4 regions of the Phytobacter sp. V69 genome follow, and region 1 is predicted to be linked to each of the others. Evidence: predicted binding sites of a transcription regulator. Region 1 holds the regulator's gene; each other region holds the start of a gene.

Region 1 (4,833 bases):
CTTGCGGTTGCATACGGTAGCCCAACGTGGCCAGAACGACCGTTGACAGCATCACGCTGGTGGTGGCGAGAAGCGGGTGAGCAATCAGGCCTGATACCACCAGGCTTGCGACGAAACAGAGTCCCAGTTGCAGCGTATTCTGTAGCGCTGCCGCACGTCCGGTCGCGTGCGGGAAGGGGCGTAGCGCCTGAGCCACAACAATCGGATAGATTGCGCCGTTTGCCATCGCCATCAGGCAGAAGGGGATCAGCAGGGAGGTCAGCGAGGCGCCAGGCAGTAGTCCCACGCCCCAGGTTGCGACCACGCTCAGCGCAAACGCTGCCAGCAGCCACGGCAGTAAACGGGCACCGGACCATTTTTGCAGCGCGGCACGACAGCCGTAACCCCCGACTAAAAAGGCGATGGTCTGTGGCACATAGCTCAGGCCGATAATCGCCGGGCCATAACCCATCTCATGCAGAATAAACGGCGAACCGGTAAGCCAGGCAAAGAAGCTGGCGGAGCAGGCGGCATAAATCAGCACGTTACCACGGTAGGCTTTATCGCGTAGCAGAGCGCTAAACGTCAGCGCTTGCTCGCTTTGTGCCGGTTTGTTCGCGGCAGGGCGCAGACGCAAGGCCGGAAGCATCAAAATCAGGGTGATAACAAACAAGGTGGCGAAGATGGCCTGCCAGGAGAAATGCGCCAGAATCCAGCTGCCGAGCAGCGGTGCGAGGGCAGGAGATAACCCGACCAGCGGCATAATGGTGGCAAAAATACGGTTTGTACGCTGCGCTGGATAGTAATCCGTCACCAGCGCCTGCCAGGTGACGGCAGCCGCACAAACTCCCACAGCCTGCACAAAACGCAGCACCAGCAGCCAGACCGCATCCTGAACCCAGAGCATACCAAGACAACTCACGGCAAAAATGGCCAAACCGCTTAGCAAAATAGGCTTACGGCCGTAGCGATCCGACAGCGGTCCCCACACCAGTTGGGCGACGGCAAAACCAGCGAGAAACAGGCTCAGCGTGGCGCTGACCGCTGCGGCAGAGGTATGTAAATCTTGCTGAATGTCGGCAAAGGCAGGCAGGTACATATCGGTGGCTAAGAAGCCTAGTACGCTTAAGCCCGCGAGCCAGACTAAAAATCCTTTTCCAGGTTGCATGGCAGATCTCTTTTTTAGGCAGGTAAACAGGGCTCCAGAGTCTAAGGAGTGCAAGTCGGCTTGTGAAACGCTAATATTTGTCCGGTGGTTTCAAAATTTTTGCAGGCAGATTATGTGGTCAGAATATTCACTGGCAGTGGTTGATGCCGTGGCACGTAACGGCAGTTTTAGCGGTGCTGCGCAAGAGCTGCATCGCGTGCCTTCTGCGGTCAGCTATACCGTGCGCCAGCTTGAAGAATGGCTTGCGGTGCCGCTGTTTGAGCGCCGACACCGGGATGTTGAGCTGACGCCCGCCGGGGTGTGGTTTTTGAAAGAAGGGCGTTCTGTTATCAAAAAAATGCAGATCACCCGGCAACAATGCCAACAAATCGCAAATGGTTGGCGCGGTAAGCTCTCTATCGCGGTCGATAACATCGTCAAACCGGAACGTACCCGGCAGATGATCGTCGATTTCTATCGCCATTTTAGCGATGTTGAACTGCTGGTTTCCCAGGAGGTCTTCAACGGCGTCTGGGACGCGCTGGCCGACGGACGCGTTGAGCTGGCTATCGGCGCAACCCAGGCGATTCCGGTCGGGGGCCGTTATACCTTCCGTGATATGGGTATGCTGAGCTGGAAATGCGTGGTCGCCCGCCATCACCCGCTGGCCGCGATGACGACACCGCTCAGTGACGATACGTTGCGCAACTGGCCATCGCTGGTGCGGGAAGATACATCGCGGTCACTGCCGAAACGCATTACCTGGCTTTTAGATAATCAGAAGCGCGTTGTCGCTCCGGACTGGGAATCCTCTGCTGCCTGTCTGTCGGCCGGATTGTGTATTGGGATGGTGCCCGCGCATTTCGCTCGTCCGTGGATCGATCGCGGCGAGTGGGTGGCGCTGGAACTGGAAAACCCTTTCCCGGACGCCGCCTGTTGCCTGACCTGGCAGCAAAATGACGCCTCACCGGCGCTGAGCTGGTTATTGAGCTATCTGGGTGACAGTGAGACGCTGAATCGGGAATGGTTGCGGGAGCAGGAGTGAGCTGCTCCCGGCGAGATTAACGGCGGTAGTCGCGGAACGGACCGTCGGCAACCGAACGGCGTTCAATCAGGCGCGGATGCACTTCGATGGACTGCGACTCTTCACGTTTATTGACGATGCGGTCCAGCAGCATGTTAAACGCAGTCTCACCCAGCGAGTCTTTCGGCTGATGAATGGTCGTCAGCGATGGGGTGAAGAAACGCGAGTTGCGCACGTTATCGTATCCGATCACCGAAATATCCTGCGGTACGCGCAGGCCCATTTCGTCGGCGGCGCACAGCGCACCCATCGCCATAATGTCGCCACCGCAGAACACTGCGGTCGGGCGAGATGACTGGGTCAGCATTTGTTGCATCGCGCGATAACCGGACTCCGGCTCGAAGTCACCCTGCACGATCCAGTTTTCCGGTACCGTGATGTGGGCTTCTTCCATCGCTTTCATAAAGCCGCTAAGGCGGCCTGCACCGGTATTACGCTCAAGCGGGCCCGGGATCACGCCAATCTCGCGATGCCCACGTTCGATCAGATAGCGGCCAGCCATATAGCCACCGGCAAAGGCGTTATCAATTACCGTGTCGGTAAAGTCGGCTTTGGCTTCGCCCCAGTCCATCACCACCATCGGAATATGGCGATATTCTTCCAGCATGCTGAGTAACGTTTCCGGATATTCAGAACACATCACCAGCAGACCGTCGACGCGCTTTTGCGCCATCATTGACAGATACGCGCGCTGCTTTTCCAGGTTATTCCAGGCATTGCCGAGAATAAGGGTGTAGCCTTTCTGGAAACAATTTTTCTCAACCGCCTCAATGATCTCGGCGAAATAAGCCGCTTCGCTGCTGGTCGCCAGTAAGCCAATAGATTTTGTGTGATTGACTTTCAGGCTGCGGGCAACGGCGCTGGGCGAATAGTGTAGTTCTTTAATTGCTGCCCAAACGGCGTTACGCGTCTCTTCAGCAACGAAACGCGTCTTGTTAATTACATGTGATACGGTTGTGGTGGAAACGTTTGCTCGCTTCGCTACGTCTTTAATCGTTGCCATCAGATCTTACTCCAGACCATATCGTAAACTCCTGATAATACAAAAGGTAAACGTTTGCCTACCATCACCCTGTACCCATAGAAGGGATTGCATTACGCCGGGAAAAAGACACTGGACGTCAGGAGGGGAGTCAATGGCCGGTACGCTAATAAATTTAGCGTCGAATTTTGTCTTATCTTGAACAAAAGGGGAAGCGCTAAAACGTATATCAATCTAAATCCAGCAAGATTTTTACGTTTATTTATGCAAAAATGCGTTACATCACTTTTTGTGTGGAAATTAATAAGGGGAAAAATTGATGAGCACCGACCTGAAGTTTTCTTTAGTTACCACCGTTATCGTTCTCGCTCTGATTGTTGCTGGCGCGCTGACGGCGGCACTGCATTGATTTATCCAGGGGAGAGTTCTCTCTCCCTCATCTTTTCCCACCATTGTCATCAAATCAGCAATAGTCTTTTCGCATTTCGCTAACTTCTGTTTTTTGTGATTGATGTCATACTTTTGGCTTCTGTGACGGTGTCGCGCGTCGACACGGCAATTCCGGAGTCTATTTATGAAGATCAATTTCCCACTGCTTGCCCTGGCGATTGGCGCTTTTGGCATCGGTACAACCGAATTTTCACCGATGGGTTTACTACCCGTTATCGCCCAGGGTGTGGATGTGTCGATCCCGGCAGCGGGTATGCTTATTAGCGCCTACGCCATCGGCGTGATGGTCGGGGCGCCGCTGATGACGCTGCTGCTTTCACACCGTGCCCGGCGGAATGCGCTGGTATTTCTGATGGCGATTTTTACCCTCGGCAACGTGCTGTCGGCAATATCACCTGATTACACAACCCTGATGCTCTCCCGCATTATTACCAGCCTGAACCACGGTGCCTTCTTTGGTCTGGGTTCGGTGGTGGCCGCAAGCGTGGTGGCGAAAGAAAAACAGGCCAGCGCGGTGGCAACCATGTTTATGGGGCTGACGATCGCCAATATCGGCGGGGTGCCTGCAGCAACCTGGCTGGGTGGGGCGATTGGCTGGCGTATGTCGTTCCTCGCAACGGCAGGGCTGGGTGTTATCGCCATGGTCAGCCTCTATTTCTCCTTGCCGAAGGGCAGTGCAGGTGAACGGCCTGATGTGCGCAAAGAGTTGTCGGTATTAATGCGACCGCAGGTGGTCTCTGCACTGTTAACGACCGTGTTAGGGGCAGGGGCGATGTTCACGCTTTACACCTATATTTCACCGGTTCTGCACCGTATTACCGATGCCACGCCGGCCTTTATTACCGCGATGCTGGTGCTGGTGGGTGTGGGTTTCTCCATTGGCAACTACCTTGGCGGCAAACTGGCTGACCGTTCCGTCACCGCGACCCTGAAAGGCTTCTTGCTGTTATTGATCGTGATTATGGCTGCTATCCCCTGGCTGGCGCGCAGTGAAGTTGGTGCGGCTATCAGCATGGTTATCTGGGGAGCGGCAACCTTTGCGGTGGTTCCGCCGCTGCAGATGCGCGTGATGCGTGTGGCACATGAAGCGCCAGGATTGTCATCGTCAGTGAATATTGGGGCGTTCAACTTGGGTAATGCACTGGGTGCAGCAGCAGGCGGTGCGGTGATCTCGGGCGGCCTGGGCTATAC
Region 2 (4,833 bases), on a different contig from region 1:
TTACTTGCACGTCTTATGCCAGATTTTTAGCGCAGAAAAACAACAGCGTTAAATTTGTTAATGAAACGTTGCAATTTACCCTTAATGGTGAAAGATAGCAGGTCCGCCGAACGAACCGGAGTGTTAACAGAGGAAAAAAGGAATTAAATGTTGAGGATATGATCGCGATTGAAAAAATGCCCCGAAAAAGGGCATTGGTAGATAAGCTGCACTATTTGGACGCATCTCCACCCTGCCAGCGGGTGAATAAATCCTCCGGCAAAGTGATATCAAACTGATCCAGCACGCGATTCACGGTCTGGTTAATGATGTCATCCAGGCTCTTCGGCGCATGATAAAACGCGGGTACCGGCGGCATGATAACGGCCCCCAGTTCTGCGGCCTGGGTCATTAAACGCAAGTGGCCTAAATGCAGCGGCGTTTCACGCACGCACAGCACCAACGGGCGACGTTCTTTTAACACCACGTCCGCCGCACGCGTCAGCAGGCCGTCGGTATAGCTGTTCACAATGCCGGAGAGCGTTTTTATCGAGCAAGGCAATACAACCATGCCTGCGGTCTTAAATGAGCCGGAAGAGATGCTGGCAGCAATATCGCGGGCATCATGCACCACATCCGCCATGGCCTGAACGTCACGCAGGGAAAAATCGGTTTCGAGAGAGAGGGTCTGACGCGCGGCCGGGCTCATCACCAGGTGGGTTTCAATATCCGCCACGTCGCGTAATACCTGTAACAAGCGCACCCCATAAATCGCGCCGCTGGCACCTGAGATCCCTACTATCAATCGTTTCATGATTATCGCCCTTACTGTAACTGGGCTGACTGTGCAGGATTTTTTCGGGAGTTGCAACTGATGAGCGCCCTCTCCGGACGGAGAGGGCGAAAGCGGGTCGATTACCCTTCGTTGTGCATTTCTAAGCTTTCGAGATCGTTCTGCATCTGTACGGCTTTCGCATCGTCGTTTCGCAGCGAGTCGAGGTAGTCGAGATACCCCTGATCCACGTCTTTGGTGACGTAGATGCCGTTGAAGACCGAGCATTCGAACTGCTGGATATCCGGGTTTTCCGCGCGCACGGCGTCGATCAGATCGTTCAGATCCTGGAAAATCAGGCCATCCGCGCCGATGATCTGGCGAATCTCATCCACTTCACGACCGTGGGCGATCAGCTCGTTGGCGGTCGGCATGTCGATACCGTAGACGTTCGGGAAACGAATTTCCGGTGCCGCAGAGGCCAGGTACACTTTCTTCGCACCGGCTTCACGGGCCATCTCGATAATCTGCTCAGAGGTGGTACCACGTACGATGGAGTCATCCACCAGCAGGACGTTCTTATCACGGAACTCAGCGCGGTTGGCGTTCAGCTTACGGCGAACGGATTTACGGCGCAGCTGCTGACCCGGCATGATAAAGGTACGGCCAACGTAGCGGTTTTTCACAAAGCCCTGACGGTAAGGTTTACCGAGGATCCGCGCCATCTCCAGTGCGATATCGCAGGAAGTTTCCGGAATCGGGATAACCACGTCAATATCCAGATCTTCCCATTCACGGGCAATCTTCTCGCCAAGCTTGGTACCCATGTTGACACGCGCGCTGTAGACGGAAATTTTGTCGATGAAGGAGTCCGGACGCGCAAAGTAAACGTATTCGAACAGGCACGGGTTGCTGACCGGGTTATCAGCACACTGGCGGGTAAACAGCTGGCCTTTTTCGGTGATGTACACAGCTTCGCCCGGCGCGATGTCACGCAGGAATTCAAAGCCCAGCGTATCCAGTGCCACGCTTTCAGACGCCACCATGTACTCGGTGCGGCCATCGCCAAGATCGCGTTTGCCCAGTACCAGAGGACGAATACCGTTCGGATCGCGGAAAGCGACCATGCCGTGGCCGATGATCATCGCAACACACGCATACGCGCCACGGATCTGGCGGTTGGTCGCGGCGACAGCGGCGAAAATATTGTCTGCTTCCAGCGGATAGTGGCGGAAGTTATCCAGCTCGCTGGCGAAAACGTTCAGCAGAATTTCTGAATCAGAGGTAGTGTTGATGTGGCGGCGTTTTTCTTCAAACAGCTTTCTGCGCAGCTCATGGGCATTGGTCAGGTTGCCGTTGTGGGCAAGCGTGATGCCGTAAGGAGAGTTAACGTAAAAAGGCTGGGCCTCGGAGGCGCTGGAGCTGCCAGCGGTTGGATAACGCACATGGCCGATACCCATGTTGCCCTGAAGACGCTGCATATGGCGAGCTTCGAAAACATCGTTGACCAGGCCATTTGCTTTACGCAGACGGAAACAATTATTTGCATCGATCGTGATGATGCCAGCGGCATCCTGACCACGGTGCTGAAGCACCGATAACGCGTCATAAATCGACTGGTTGACCGGCATAAAACCGGCGATACCGACAATACCGCACATACGTCTTTTCCTCGTTAAGCCACATCTCAGAGTGATTACACTCTGGGCAAGAAACTTGACGAACTTTGCAGATAGTCAAAGAACCATCTGATGATGAAACTGAACTGTGGGATAAGCTGCGACTTCTGCCAGTCTTCGCTTTTTGACAGGCCCGTAAAGGTATCGAGAAAGAACAGAATGGCGGCGACGATCAGCACCCCGCGAAGAGCACCAAAACAGATCCCCAACACCCTGTCTGTACCCGACAGGCCGGTTTTCTCCACAAGTTGACCTATCACGTAATTGACGATAGCGCCAACGATCAGCGTCGCGATGAACAGGATGGCAATGGATATCCCATTACGCACCAGTTCGTCTTCAAAGCCCGTAAACCAGACTGACAGGTAAGTGTAATAATGACTGGCAACAAAGAAAGCACAACCCCATGTCACCAGTGATAACGCTTCACGAACAAAGCCGCGGATGAGGCTAACCAGACAGGAAAAACCAATCACCGCGATGATGGCGTAATCAATCCAGACCATATATGTCCCACGATTTACGCCCTGTCGTCCAGTTCGGGGCGCATTCTAACAGAAAAAGAAAACGTTTGCGTAGGGATTTCCTTCCCGCGCGTAAATAAAAATGGCGCTGAAAAAATATTCAACGCCATCGGATCTTTAGCCTCTTCGGGCGTGTTTCTGCATTCTTATTTTCCCCTCACCCCGGCCCTCTCCCTCAAGGGAGAGGGAGCAAACCATTCCCTCGCCTCTCTGGGGATAGGGTTAGGGTGAGGGGAAAAATCAGCGCACTAGTTAGCGCTATAGCCCATCACCACACCGCTCAAACCTGACAGCTGCTTAAGCTCATCCAAAGAGCCTTTGAGTTTATCTTTCGATGCGTCCGGCCCGACAAGGATGCGGGTGATTTTACCCTGTACCGGCGTGGTTGGCGCGGTATAAACGCGATAACCCGCACCGCGCAGTTTGCCAACGATTTCATTGACCTTGTCGGCGTTCTTGAGCGCCCCCAGCTGTACGACCCAGGCTTTACCCACTGGCGCAGATTTATCGGCAGCAGGCGCCTGATCCGCAGGCGGGGTGGCTGCCATCTGCTCAGCCGGTTTTTGCGGCTGTGGTTTCGGCTGCGGTTTCTCAACCGGCTTCGGCTGTTCAACTGGTTTTGGCGCGACAGGTTGCGTCGTGATATCCGGCGGCGTCGTCCCACTGGACGCCCGACGGGACGAGTCCAGCGACGGCGCAGCGGCATCGCCAGCCCGCACCTCTTCCGCTGCCCCTTCTGGCGGCTGAGCCGGTAGCGCCTGCGTTGCCGCTGGCATCATGTCCGGCTCATCGCGATCCCCCGCTTTGGGCACCAGAGGAATGGCGGCGAACTCATCCTGATAATGCTTTTTTTGCCCGTCCAGCAGCCCAGGAAGAATAATCACCCCGAGCGCAACCAGCACAATGGTTCCCATCAAACGGTTCTGAAACTTACTCGCCACCGGTTCTCCCCGCATCCATCGCTTCCATGACATGTGCCACCGTATGGAATGAACCACACACCAGCACGGTATCTTCTGCTGTGGCCTCCGCCATCGCTGCCTGCCAGGCCTGCGCAACGTGTTGATACGTCTTCCCTTGCGGGAGGTGCGCCATCAATTGTTCTGCCGTCGCACCGCGTGGCCCTTCCAGAGGGGCACAATACCAGCTATCGACCACAGGCTCCAGACAGGCGAGCGTTCCGGCGATGTCTTTATCGTGCAGCATGCCGATAACCGCCAGCACGCGACTGCGCTCAGGCTCTGCCGCCAGACGCCCGGCAAGGTAAGCCGCCGCATGAGGATTATGCGCCACATCCAGAATAAGACGCGGGTTGTGACGCACAATCTGGAAGCGACCAGGCAAAATCGCTGACGCAATCCCGTCACGGATAGCCTGCTCGCTCACCGCCAGCCCGCTGGCCCGTAGTGCGGCAAGCGCCGTTGCAGCATTCGGCTGAGGGACCTGCGGCAGCGGCAAACTGGTCAGCTCGCCCTGCCCATCGCGAAAACGCCACTGGCCCTGCTCCACTTCATACTGCCAGTCAACGCCACGACGCATCAGCAGCGCACCTTTTTCCGCAGCGACCTCGCCAATGGTGTACGGCATATCGCTTTCGCCCACCACCGCCGGTTTACCGCCACGGAAGACGCCCGCTTTTTCACGACCGATGCTTTCCCGGTCTGGCCCCAGCCAGTCGGTATGATCGAGGGCAATACTGGTCACCACGGCGACATCGGCGTCGACCATATTGGTCGCGTCCAGGCGTCCGCCCAGCCCGACTTCGAGGATAACAACGTCCAGCTTCGCCTGTTTAAACAGCCACAGCGCCGACAACGTGCCGTATTCGAAATAGGTCAATGAGGTTTCGCCGCGCGCCGCTTCAATTTCGGCAAAGGAG
Region 3 (4,833 bases), on a different contig from region 1:
CTCGCGGTGGTCACCGCACAGTTGGCAACAGGTACCTGCCACGGGCCAACCATCTGATCACGCGACACCATACCGGTCACGGTACGGTCACCGATGGTCACCAGGAAGGTTTTTTCCGCAACAGCAGGCAGATGCAGTACGCGTTTTACCGCGTCAGCAATGGAAATATCACGTGAATCGATGGCTTCCCCGGCCGCTTTTCGCGTCTGCACATCGCGGGTCATTTTCGGGGTTTTACCCAGCAGCACATCCAGCGGCAGATCGATCGGCTGGTTGTCGAAGTGGCTATCGCTCATCGTCAGGTGTTGTTCGGCGACGGCTTCACCAATCACCGCGTACGGTGCGCGTTCGCGGCGGCAAAGTTCATCAAACAGCGGCAACTGGTCAGCTGCAACGGACAGGACATAACGTTCCTGGGATTCGTTACACCAGATTTCCAGCGGGCTCATACCCGGTTCATCGCTGAGGATGTCACGCAGGTGGAATTTACCGCCGCGTCCACCATCGCTCACCAGCTCCGGCATGGCGTTCGACAGACCGCCCGCACCCACGTCATGGATAAACTGGATCGGGTTGGCATCACCCAACTGCCAGCAACGGTCAATCACTTCCTGGCAGCGACGTTCCATTTCCGGGTTGTCACGCTGAACGGAGGCAAAATCCAAATCCGCGTCAGACTGACCAGAGGCCATAGAGGAAGCGGCGCCACCGCCCAGACCGATGTTCATCGCCGGTCCACCCAGCACAATCAGTTTCGCGCCGACGGTGATTTCACCTTTCTGCACGTGGTCAGCGCGGATGTTACCAATGCCGCCTGCCAGCATGATCGGTTTGTGATAACCACGCAGCTCTTCGCCGTTGTGGCTGTTCACTTTCTCTTCGTATGTACGGAAGTAGCCGGTCAGCGCCGGACGGCCGAATTCGTTGTTAAACGCCGCGCCACCTAGTGGGCCATCGGTCATGATATCCAGCGCGGTGACGATACGCTCTGGCTTACCGAAATCCTCTTCCCACGGCTGTTCAAAGCCCGGGATACGCAGGTTAGAAACAGAGAAGCCCACCAGGCCCGCTTTCGGCTTCGCACCGCGACCAGTCGCGCCTTCATCACGGATTTCACCACCAGAGCCGGTTGCCGCACCCGGCCACGGGGAAATCGCCGTCGGGTGGTTGTGGGTTTCGACTTTCATCAGAATGTGCGCCGCTTCCTGGTGGAAGTCATAGCGGCCATTCTCATGGTCAGCGAAGAAACGCCCAACCTCAGAACCTTCCATCACCGCCGCGTTGTCTTTATACGCAGACAGCACGTAGTCCGGGGTTTTCTCAAAGGTGTTTTTGATCATCTTGAACAGCGATTTTGGCTGCTGTTCGCCGTCGATGACCCAGTCGGCGTTAAAAATTTTGTGGCGGCAATGTTCGGAGTTAGCCTGCGCGAACATGTACAGCTCGATATCGTTAGGGTTACGACCAAGACGGGTAAACGCATCCTGGAGGTAATCAATTTCGTCTTCCGCCAGCGCCAGACCCAGACGCACGTTCGCGTCGATCAGCGCCTGACGGCCTTCACCCAGAAGGTCCACACTCTGCACCGGCGCAGGCTGATGATGTTCAAACAGACGCGCGGCATCCGCTTCGGCGCTAAACACGGTTTCCATCATACGGTCATGCAATTCAGCCGCTACGCTTGCCCATTGCTCTTCGGTCAGCGTCGAGGCTTCAACGTAGTAAGCCACGCCGCGCTCAAGGCGATTGATTTTGCCAAGGTCGCAGTTGTGCGCGATATCCGTTGCTTTAGAAGACCAGGGGGAGATAGTGCCAGGGCGGGGCGTAACGAGAAGTAATTTTCCGGACGGGGTATGGCTGCTTAAGCTCGGACCATATTTCAGCAGGCGTTGCAGCCGCGTGAGCTCTTCCTCGTTCAGCCGAGCGTTCACGTCGGCAAAATGGACATACTCAGCGTAAATATTGCTCACCGGGAGCCGGGCTGCCTGAAAACGCGCCAGCAGTTTGTTGATACGAAATGCGGACAGTGCAGGCGAACCACGCAGAATTTCCATCATAAGTCTCTCGTCTTCGAAGCTTTAAGTGTGCATCAGGGGGAAAACGGGCGTCATTATAGAGAATCCTGAGCGGTGACGAAACCGTTTGCGTCGAAATAAAATCATGTATGCCATTTGGCAGCAAACCGTAGCGGTTTCGCTAATTAGTTGCCAACTGGCGTTTTGTTGCGCAAAATGCCGCTCAATCACCGATAAACATCCTTGTATTCATGGCGGCTATTTATTGAGGCATCGCACGGCGCAGAGAATTAACTAATTGAAAAAATTTAAGATTAATTATCTGCTTATCGGCATCGTCACCCTGCTGCTGGCAGCGGCCCTGTGGCCTTCTATCCCCTGGTTCAGCAAAGCCGATAACCGCGTTGCGGCCATTAAGGCGCGCGGCGAGCTACGCATAAGCACCATCGCCTCCCCGGTGACTTATGCCAGTGTAGACGATAAACCTTATGGGCTTGATTATGAGCTCGCCCAACAGTTCGCCAACTACCTTGGCGTCAAACTGAAAGTCACCGTACGCCAGAACATCAGCCAGATTTTTGACGATCTCGACCACGGCAATGCCGATATGCTGGCCGCCGGCCTGGTCTATAACAATGAGCGTCTCAAAAACTACCAACCCGGCCCGGTTTACTACTGGGTATCTCAGCAGCTGGTTTACCGCGTCGGCAGCTACCGGCCGCGCAGCCTGGCCACCGTCAATGACACCCAGCTCACCATCGCCCCGGGGCATGTGTCGATCAATGATTTGCGCGAGCTTAAAGAGAAGAAGTTCCCGGATTTGAGCTGGAAGGTTGACGATAAATCCGGCACCAACAACCTGCTTGCCGATGTGGTGGACGGCAAACTCAGCTATACGGTGGCGGATTCGGTCGCAGTGAGTCTGTTCCAGCGCGTCCATCCGGAACTTGCCGTTGCCCTGGATATCAGCGATGAGCAGCCGGTAACCTGGTTTAGCCGACGCGATGAAGACAATACTCTGTCGGCGGCGATGCTCGATTTCTTCAATAATATTAATGAAGACGGGACGCTGGCACGCCTGGAAGAGAAATACCTCGGCCATGGCGATGATTTTGACTACGTCGACACGCGTACCTTCTTACGCGCGGTGGACAGCGTTCTGCCCGATCTCCAGCCGCTGTTTACGAAATACGCGCAGGACATTGACTGGCGTCTGCTGGCGGCAATTTCGTACCAGGAATCCCACTGGGATACCCAGGCCACCTCGCCCACCGGCGTGCGCGGTCTGATGATGCTCACCCGCAATACCGCACAGAGTCTGGGACTGAGCGACCGTACCGATGCCGAACAAAGCATCAGCGGCGGCGCGCGTTATCTGCAAGACATGATGGATAAAGTGCCGGACAGCGTCCCGCACGAGGAGCGGATCTGGTTTGCGCTGGCAGCGTACAATATGGGCTATGCGCACATGCTGGATGCCCGGGCGCTCACGGTCAAAACAAAAGGCAACCCGGATAGCTGGGCGGACGTGAAGCAGCGCTTACCGCTACTGAGCCAGAAGCCTTATTACAGCAAACTCACTTACGGCTATGCGCGTGGGCATGAAGCTTATGCCTACGTAGAGAATATTCGTAAATACGAAATCAGCCTGGTGGGGTATTTGCTGGAAAAAGAGAAAGAGGCGGAGAAGAAAATACAGCTGGCGCAGGGGTATCCGGCGGTGGCGGCGGACGAATTTAATCGCGCACCGTACGGCATCATGCCCTTTAGTTCCTTTAATCCTGGTACTGTGTTCCCCCGCAATCCGCTGCTCGTGCCGGTTAAACTGGTGGTACAGGTGCCAGGCGCGACTAAATAAGCGGCTCCGGCCCTTTTTTCTGCGCTTTTTTCTCCAGCCGACGCTGACGGAAAAAGTCACTTAGCATCCCGGCGCACTCATCGCGCAACACCCCTTCGATAATCTCCACCCGATGGTTCATACCCGGATGGTGCAGCACGTCCATCAGCGAACCCGCCGCGCCGGTTTTCGCATCACGCGCACCGAATACAAGCTGCCCGATACGGCTATGCACCATGGCCCCGGCACACATCACGCATGGCTCCAGTGTAACGTACAAGGTGGTATCAATCAGACGGTAGTTTTGCAGCACCAAACCGCCCTGGCGCAGAGCCATGATCTCTGCGTGCGCGGTGGGATCGTGGCGGCCAATCGGACGGTTCCAGCCTTCACCAATAACCTCATTGTTATGGACCAGCACCGCGCCAACCGGCACTTCGCCTTCTTCCCACGCACGTTTTGCCAGGGCTAACGCATGGCGCATCCAGTAGTCGTGGTTGAGTTCAGGATTGGACAAAGGGGGATACTCCAGTTAACAAGCGGGGCGCATTATACACAGCCGTTATGTGTTGCACACGCTCATTCCAGTTGCTGGAGCTGTCCATGGGGCGTCACCCGCCAGCGATGCTTGCAAAAATAGAGCAGCGGGTTGTCCTGTTTGCTGTCGCTATAGCCGCTGTACAGGCGCAGCGGCGTACCAATCTTGCGCTCCAGCTGTGCGACTTTTTCATGGCCCAGGCAACGCAGTGTGAGTACCCACCCACCGTAGCGGCGTTCAATCTGGCTGGCGATAATGTTCACTCGCGGCAGCCAGGGGGTATCAAAATAGACCTGTTCCACCAGCGGCTGCGGCGAACCGGTGATCAGCCAGATATCCGCATCGGAGGCCAGAAGATAGTTAGTGAGGCGTTCCTGCACCACCGGAAATGCCGTGACCTGGCCGCGAAACCAGGTGGCAAATTTCTGTTCAAGCCGCTTAAG
Region 4 (4,833 bases), on a different contig from region 1:
TGTTGAGCAGCGCCGGAGCGAAATCGACAATCAGCAGATCGTAAAAATGATTACGCGGGAAAAAATCAAAGCCAGAGCAAGGCTGCGCCGAACAGGAAATCAGCAGCCGGTTAGCACCATAATGCTGAATTTTCTGCTCATTAAGTTGGAAAGTACCGGCCCCTTCGCGCATCAGCACCAGCGAGAAATGCGCCGGAAACTGCCCGCGAACCACTTTGTCGTCACCGAGCGTCGCACAGATGGACGTGAGCCGAATCCGCGGCGTCAGCGTTCTGCATCGCATGCCCGGCATTGTACGTTGATTCATCACAGATCCTTTCGTCACAACAATGATAATGATTATTATTCAAACAAATGATGCAATAGCAATCCTTATCGTGCAACCCTCTGATGAAACGGCAAAGATAGACTCCCCCTCACGTCTAATAAGAGGGATACCATGATGAAAGCCGTAGTCATTCACCCGCTGGTTCTTGCCACATTGCTGGCTAATGGCAGTGCGTTTGCCGACGATAGCAGTAAATCCAGTGAGGAAACGCTATTCGTTTCCGCCAAGCAGTCGCCGAAATCTGTCTCGGCACAAAACGTCTCATCCACCCGCGTGAGCGGTAGCGAACTCGCCGATGCCAACGTCACCCGCACCGATCAACTGGGTGATGTGCTGCCAGGACTGAACATTACTCACAGCGGCAGTCTGCTGTTTCCCTCTATTTCGCTTCGCGGCATCTCTTCGGCTCAGGACTTCTTTAATCCGGCGGCCAGCATTTACGTGGACGGCGTGCCTCAGCTTTCTACCTTCTCATCGCAGTTGTTCAACGGTGATATTGAGAGCGTAGAGATGCTGCGCGGGCCGCAGGGCACGCTTTATGGCAAAAGCGCCCAGGGCGGGGTGATTAACATCATTACCCGTAAACCGGATGGTGAAACCCGTGCCTCCCTTGAAGGCGGTTACGGCACCAGAGACAGCTACCACGGCAGGCTGAGCGCTTCCGGTGCTCTGGTGGAAGATATGCTCTATGCCAGCGCCTCGGTTCAGCGCCAGGTCGAGAATGGCCCCTTCACCAACCCGGCTACCGGCAGTGATGATTTAGGCGGCACAAAGGCCAACAACGGTAACCTCAATCTGCGTTTTGCCCCTTCGGTCAGCCCGTGGGAAGCCAGCGTGATGCTCAGTTCCGAATGCACCAAAGCCAGCCAGGATACCTATCTCGACGGCAGCAATGTGAAAGGCCGTGAGCTGCTGGTGTCAGACGGCGGCAAAGACCCGAAAATCAACCGCTGCACCCGCAGCCAGACGCTGGCATCGCAGTACACGACCGACGCATGGCTGATAAGCCTCACCGCCGGATGGCAGCAACAGCATTACGAGCGCGACTTCCCCTACAGCGCCTATGCGGTACACATGCCGCAGGACTGGAACATGAACGTGCAGGAACTGCGCGCCGCGACGCGGGGTGACGACAACCCGGTGGATGCGGTGTTCGGTCTTTATCGCCAGGATACGCGCGGCACCTATAACCAGCGGATGCAGTACGCCGGGATGACCCTTTCCGATACGCAGGCGTGGAACGATGCCGAAACCCAGGCGGCCTACAGCGATCTAACCTGGCACGTAACCGACAAATTCGATCTCGGCGGCGGCGTGCGTTTCTCCCACGACAAAGCGAAAACCCGCTATCAGTACAGCTACCTGCCGCAGACTTTCAGCGATGAAACCAGCGATAACCAGTGGCTGGGTCAGCTGTCTGCCGGGTATCAGTTCACATCGGAACTGCGCGTCTGGACACGCGCGGCGCAGGGCTATAAACCAGCGGGTTACAGCATCGCACCGGCGGCGGGCACGGCGGAATCCTACGACGCTGAAAAATCGATGAACTACGAGCTGGGCGCACGCTATGACAATGGCAATGTGGCCGTACAGGGCACCGTCTACCACACCCGGACCAAAGATGTGCAGCTCTACAGCGGCGTGACCGGCATGCAGTCGCTCACCAACGCTGGCAAAGCCAAAGCGACGGGCGTTGAACTGGATGCAAGCTGGACATTTACCCCCGGCTGGCGTGCGGAGATCAACGGCGGTTACGTGAACTCAACCTTTGACGGCGAAGACAGCCCGTACCCGGACAAACACCTGCCGTTTGTGCCGCTGTATAACGCGGGCGCGAGCATTAACGGCACCATTGATACCCCGATCGGCGCGCTGATGCCGCGCGTGGCGATCAATGTGGTCGGCAAGCACTACTTCGACGGCGACAATGCGGTGGAACAAGGCACCTATGCCACCACCAATCTGCGCCTCGGCTGGCAGGCAACGCGCAACGTGCAGATTGCCACCTGGGTGGATAACCTCTTCGATAAGCGTTATTTCACCTACGGCATGGTGGCGGGACCTGGGCAAAACTGGGTGCAGATTAACCAGGGGCTGACCGCTGGCGTGGATGTGAAAATCGATTTCTTCTGATGAATTAACCCCTAAGCGGCATAGCACATTTCGCGATGCCGCTGTCTCTCTTTCTTCCACAGCCCTTTCCAGTATTCATCGCCACGCAACCGTTTTCCTTGCCGGTTTTCCATGCTATTCTTTGTGCCCTCAAAAGCTGTCCGTAGTCACACCCACAGGAGTTTTCTTAACGCATGTCTTCTGCTAACCAGCCGGCGCGTATCGCCATTGTCATGGGATCGAAAAGCGATTGGGCGACCATGCAGTTCGCCACCGAAATCCTCGATATCCTGAATGTCCCGCAGCATGTTGAAGTCGTCTCCGCACACCGCACTCCCGATAAACTGTTCAGCTTCGCCGAAAGCGCGGAAGAGAACGGTTTTCAGGTGATTATTGCGGGCGCAGGCGGAGCGGCACATCTGCCGGGCATGATTGCCGCGAAAACGCTGGTGCCGGTGCTGGGTGTGCCGGTGCAAAGCGCTGCCTTAAGTGGCGTGGACAGCCTCTACTCGATCGTCCAGATGCCGCGCGGTATTCCGGTCGGCACGCTGGCGATTGGCAAAGCTGGCGCGGCGAACGCTGCGCTGCTGGCAGCACAGATCCTTGCCCAGCACGATACGGAACTGCACGCGCGTCTGACAGAATTCCGCCGTGTGCAGACCGATGAAGTGCTGGAGAACCCGGACCCGCGGGGTGCGGCATGAAGCAGGTTTGCATCTTAGGTAACGGTCAGCTTGGACGCATGCTGCGCCAGGCGGGCGAGCGACTGAGCATTGCCGTGTGGCCGGTCGGGCTGGATGCCGATCCGGAAGCCGTGCCGTTTGCCCAGAGCGTGATTTCTGCGGAGATTGAACGCTGGCCGGAAACGGCGCTGACGCGTGAACTGGCGCGTCACCCGGCGTTCGTTAACCGCGACGTGTTCCCGATCATTGCTGATCGCCTGACGCAAAAGCAGCTCTTCGACAGGCTCGGCCTTGCCACAGCACCGTGGCAGTTGCTGGCAGACAAGAGCGAATGGCCTTCCGTGTTCAATACACTGGGCGAGCTGGCGATTGTGAAACGCCGCGTGGGTGGTTACGACGGTCGCGGCCAGTGGCGTCTGCGTGCAGGTGAAACGGATCAGTTGCCGGATGACTGTTACGGCGAGTGTATCGTCGAGCAGGGGATTAACTTCTCCGGTGAAGTGTCGCTGGTGGGCGCGCGCGGACACGATGGCAAGGCCGTCTTCTATCCGCTGACCCATAACCTGCATCAGGACGGTATTCTGCGCACCAGCGTGGTCTTCCCGAAACCGGATTCAGAGCAGCAGAAGCAGGCAGAAAGCATGCTGACCGCCATCATGAATGAGCTGAATTATGTTGGCGTGATGGCGATGGAGTGCTTCGTAACGCCGGCTGGTTTGCTAATCAACGAACTGGCCCCCCGCGTGCACAACAGCGGGCACTGGACGCAAAACGGTGCGTCTATCAGCCAGTTTGAGCTGCACCTGCGTGCGGTGGTGGATCTGCCGCTGCCTCAGCCGGTGGTCAACAGCCCGTCGGTAATGATTAACCTGATTGGCAGCGATTTGAATTACGACTGGCTGAAACTGCCGCTGGTGCACCTGCACTGGTACGACAAAGAGGTGCGTCCGGGTCGTAAAGTGGGTCACCTGAACCTGAACGATGACGACAATGGTCGCCTGAGTGCCACGCTGGAAGCACTGGTGCCCCTGCTGCCACCGGAATACGCCAGTGGGATTGCCTGGGCGCAGGCGAAGCTCGCCTGATCGGCCCCCCCCCTCACCCCAGCCCTCTCCCTCAGGGAGAGAGTGAAAACAAGCCCGGATAAGGCGCTTACGCCGCATCCGGGACAATATCAGTGCCTGTCGCGTTTATCCGCACGCGCAGCCAGCCAGTCGCCCAGCATTTGCACCACCTGCACCAGCACAATCAACGCGATAACCGTTACCACCATCACCTGGGTTTCGTAGCGGTAGTAGCCGTAGCGGATTGCCAGGTCACCGACCCCGCCACCGCCGACAATCCCCGCCATTGCCGAATAACCAATCAGGCTCACCAGCGTAATCGTCAAACCACGCAGCAGGCCCGCGCTGGCTTCCGGCAGCAACACCGTGCAGATAATACGCATCGGGCTGGCACCAAAGGCTTCGGCGGCTTCGATAATACCTTTGTCCACTTCACGCAGCGCGCCGTCCACCAGACGGGCGTAAAAGGCAATCGCCGCCACGGACAGCGGCACCGATGCGGCAATCGGGCCGATGGTGTTGCCGAGTAAAAACTGGGTTAACGGCAGCAGGAGCACCAGCAAAATCACGAACGGCACCGAGCGAATGATGTTCACCAGCACCGAGCTGAACAAATAGACCACACGGTTTTGCCAGAACAGATTGC

Evidence for each region. The regulator PurR, encoded in region 1, represses purine synthesis genes. The targets are predictions, from matches to a motif close to CANGCAAACGTTTGCNTG.
Region 2: cvpA (colicin V production protein) is a predicted target of PurR. The motif match lies at 2,991-3,008, and genes of this name have one in related genera.
Region 3: purL (phosphoribosylformylglycinamidine synthase) is a predicted target of PurR. The motif match lies at 2,132-2,149, and genes of this name have one in related genera.
Region 4: purE (5-(carboxyamino)imidazole ribonucleotide mutase) is a predicted target of PurR. The motif match lies at 2,544-2,561, and genes of this name have one in related genera.

What each region holds. Positions count from the first base shown of each region.
Region 1 covers NZ_CBFFRL010000018.1:13,102-17,934, reverse strand. Annotated here, with positions in the region: gene punC (purine nucleoside transporter PunC) at 1-1,147, opposite strand, end outside; gene punR (DNA-binding transcriptional activator PunR) at 1,260-2,171, shown strand; gene purR (HTH-type transcriptional repressor PurR) at 2,188-3,213, opposite strand; gene cydH (cytochrome bd-I oxidase subunit CydH) at 3,512-3,601, shown strand; gene ACSZPU_RS04265 (MFS transporter) at 3,767-4,833, shown strand, end outside.
Region 2 covers NZ_CBFFRL010000037.1:22,993-27,825, reverse strand. Annotated here, with positions in the region: gene ACSZPU_RS07590 (UbiX family flavin prenyltransferase) at 212-793, opposite strand; gene purF (amidophosphoribosyltransferase) at 895-2,412, opposite strand; gene cvpA (colicin V production protein) at 2,448-2,936, opposite strand; gene dedD (cell division protein DedD) at 3,203-3,895, opposite strand; gene folC (bifunctional tetrahydrofolate synthase/dihydrofolate synthase) at 3,885-4,833, opposite strand, start outside.
Region 3 covers NZ_CBFFRL010000003.1:49,596-54,428, reverse strand. Annotated here, with positions in the region: gene purL (phosphoribosylformylglycinamidine synthase) at 1-2,057, opposite strand, end outside; gene mltF (membrane-bound lytic murein transglycosylase MltF) at 2,314-3,873, shown strand; gene tadA (tRNA adenosine(34) deaminase TadA) at 3,866-4,336, opposite strand; gene yfhb (phosphatidylglycerophosphatase C) at 4,432-4,833, opposite strand, start outside.
Region 4 covers NZ_CBFFRL010000005.1:43,925-48,757, reverse strand. Annotated here, with positions in the region: gene ACSZPU_RS01655 (helix-turn-helix transcriptional regulator) at 1-307, opposite strand, end outside; gene ACSZPU_RS01650 (TonB-dependent receptor) at 443-2,461, shown strand; gene purE (5-(carboxyamino)imidazole ribonucleotide mutase) at 2,635-3,144, shown strand; gene purK (5-(carboxyamino)imidazole ribonucleotide synthase) at 3,141-4,208, shown strand; gene ACSZPU_RS01635 (methionine ABC transporter permease) at 4,298-4,833, opposite strand, start outside.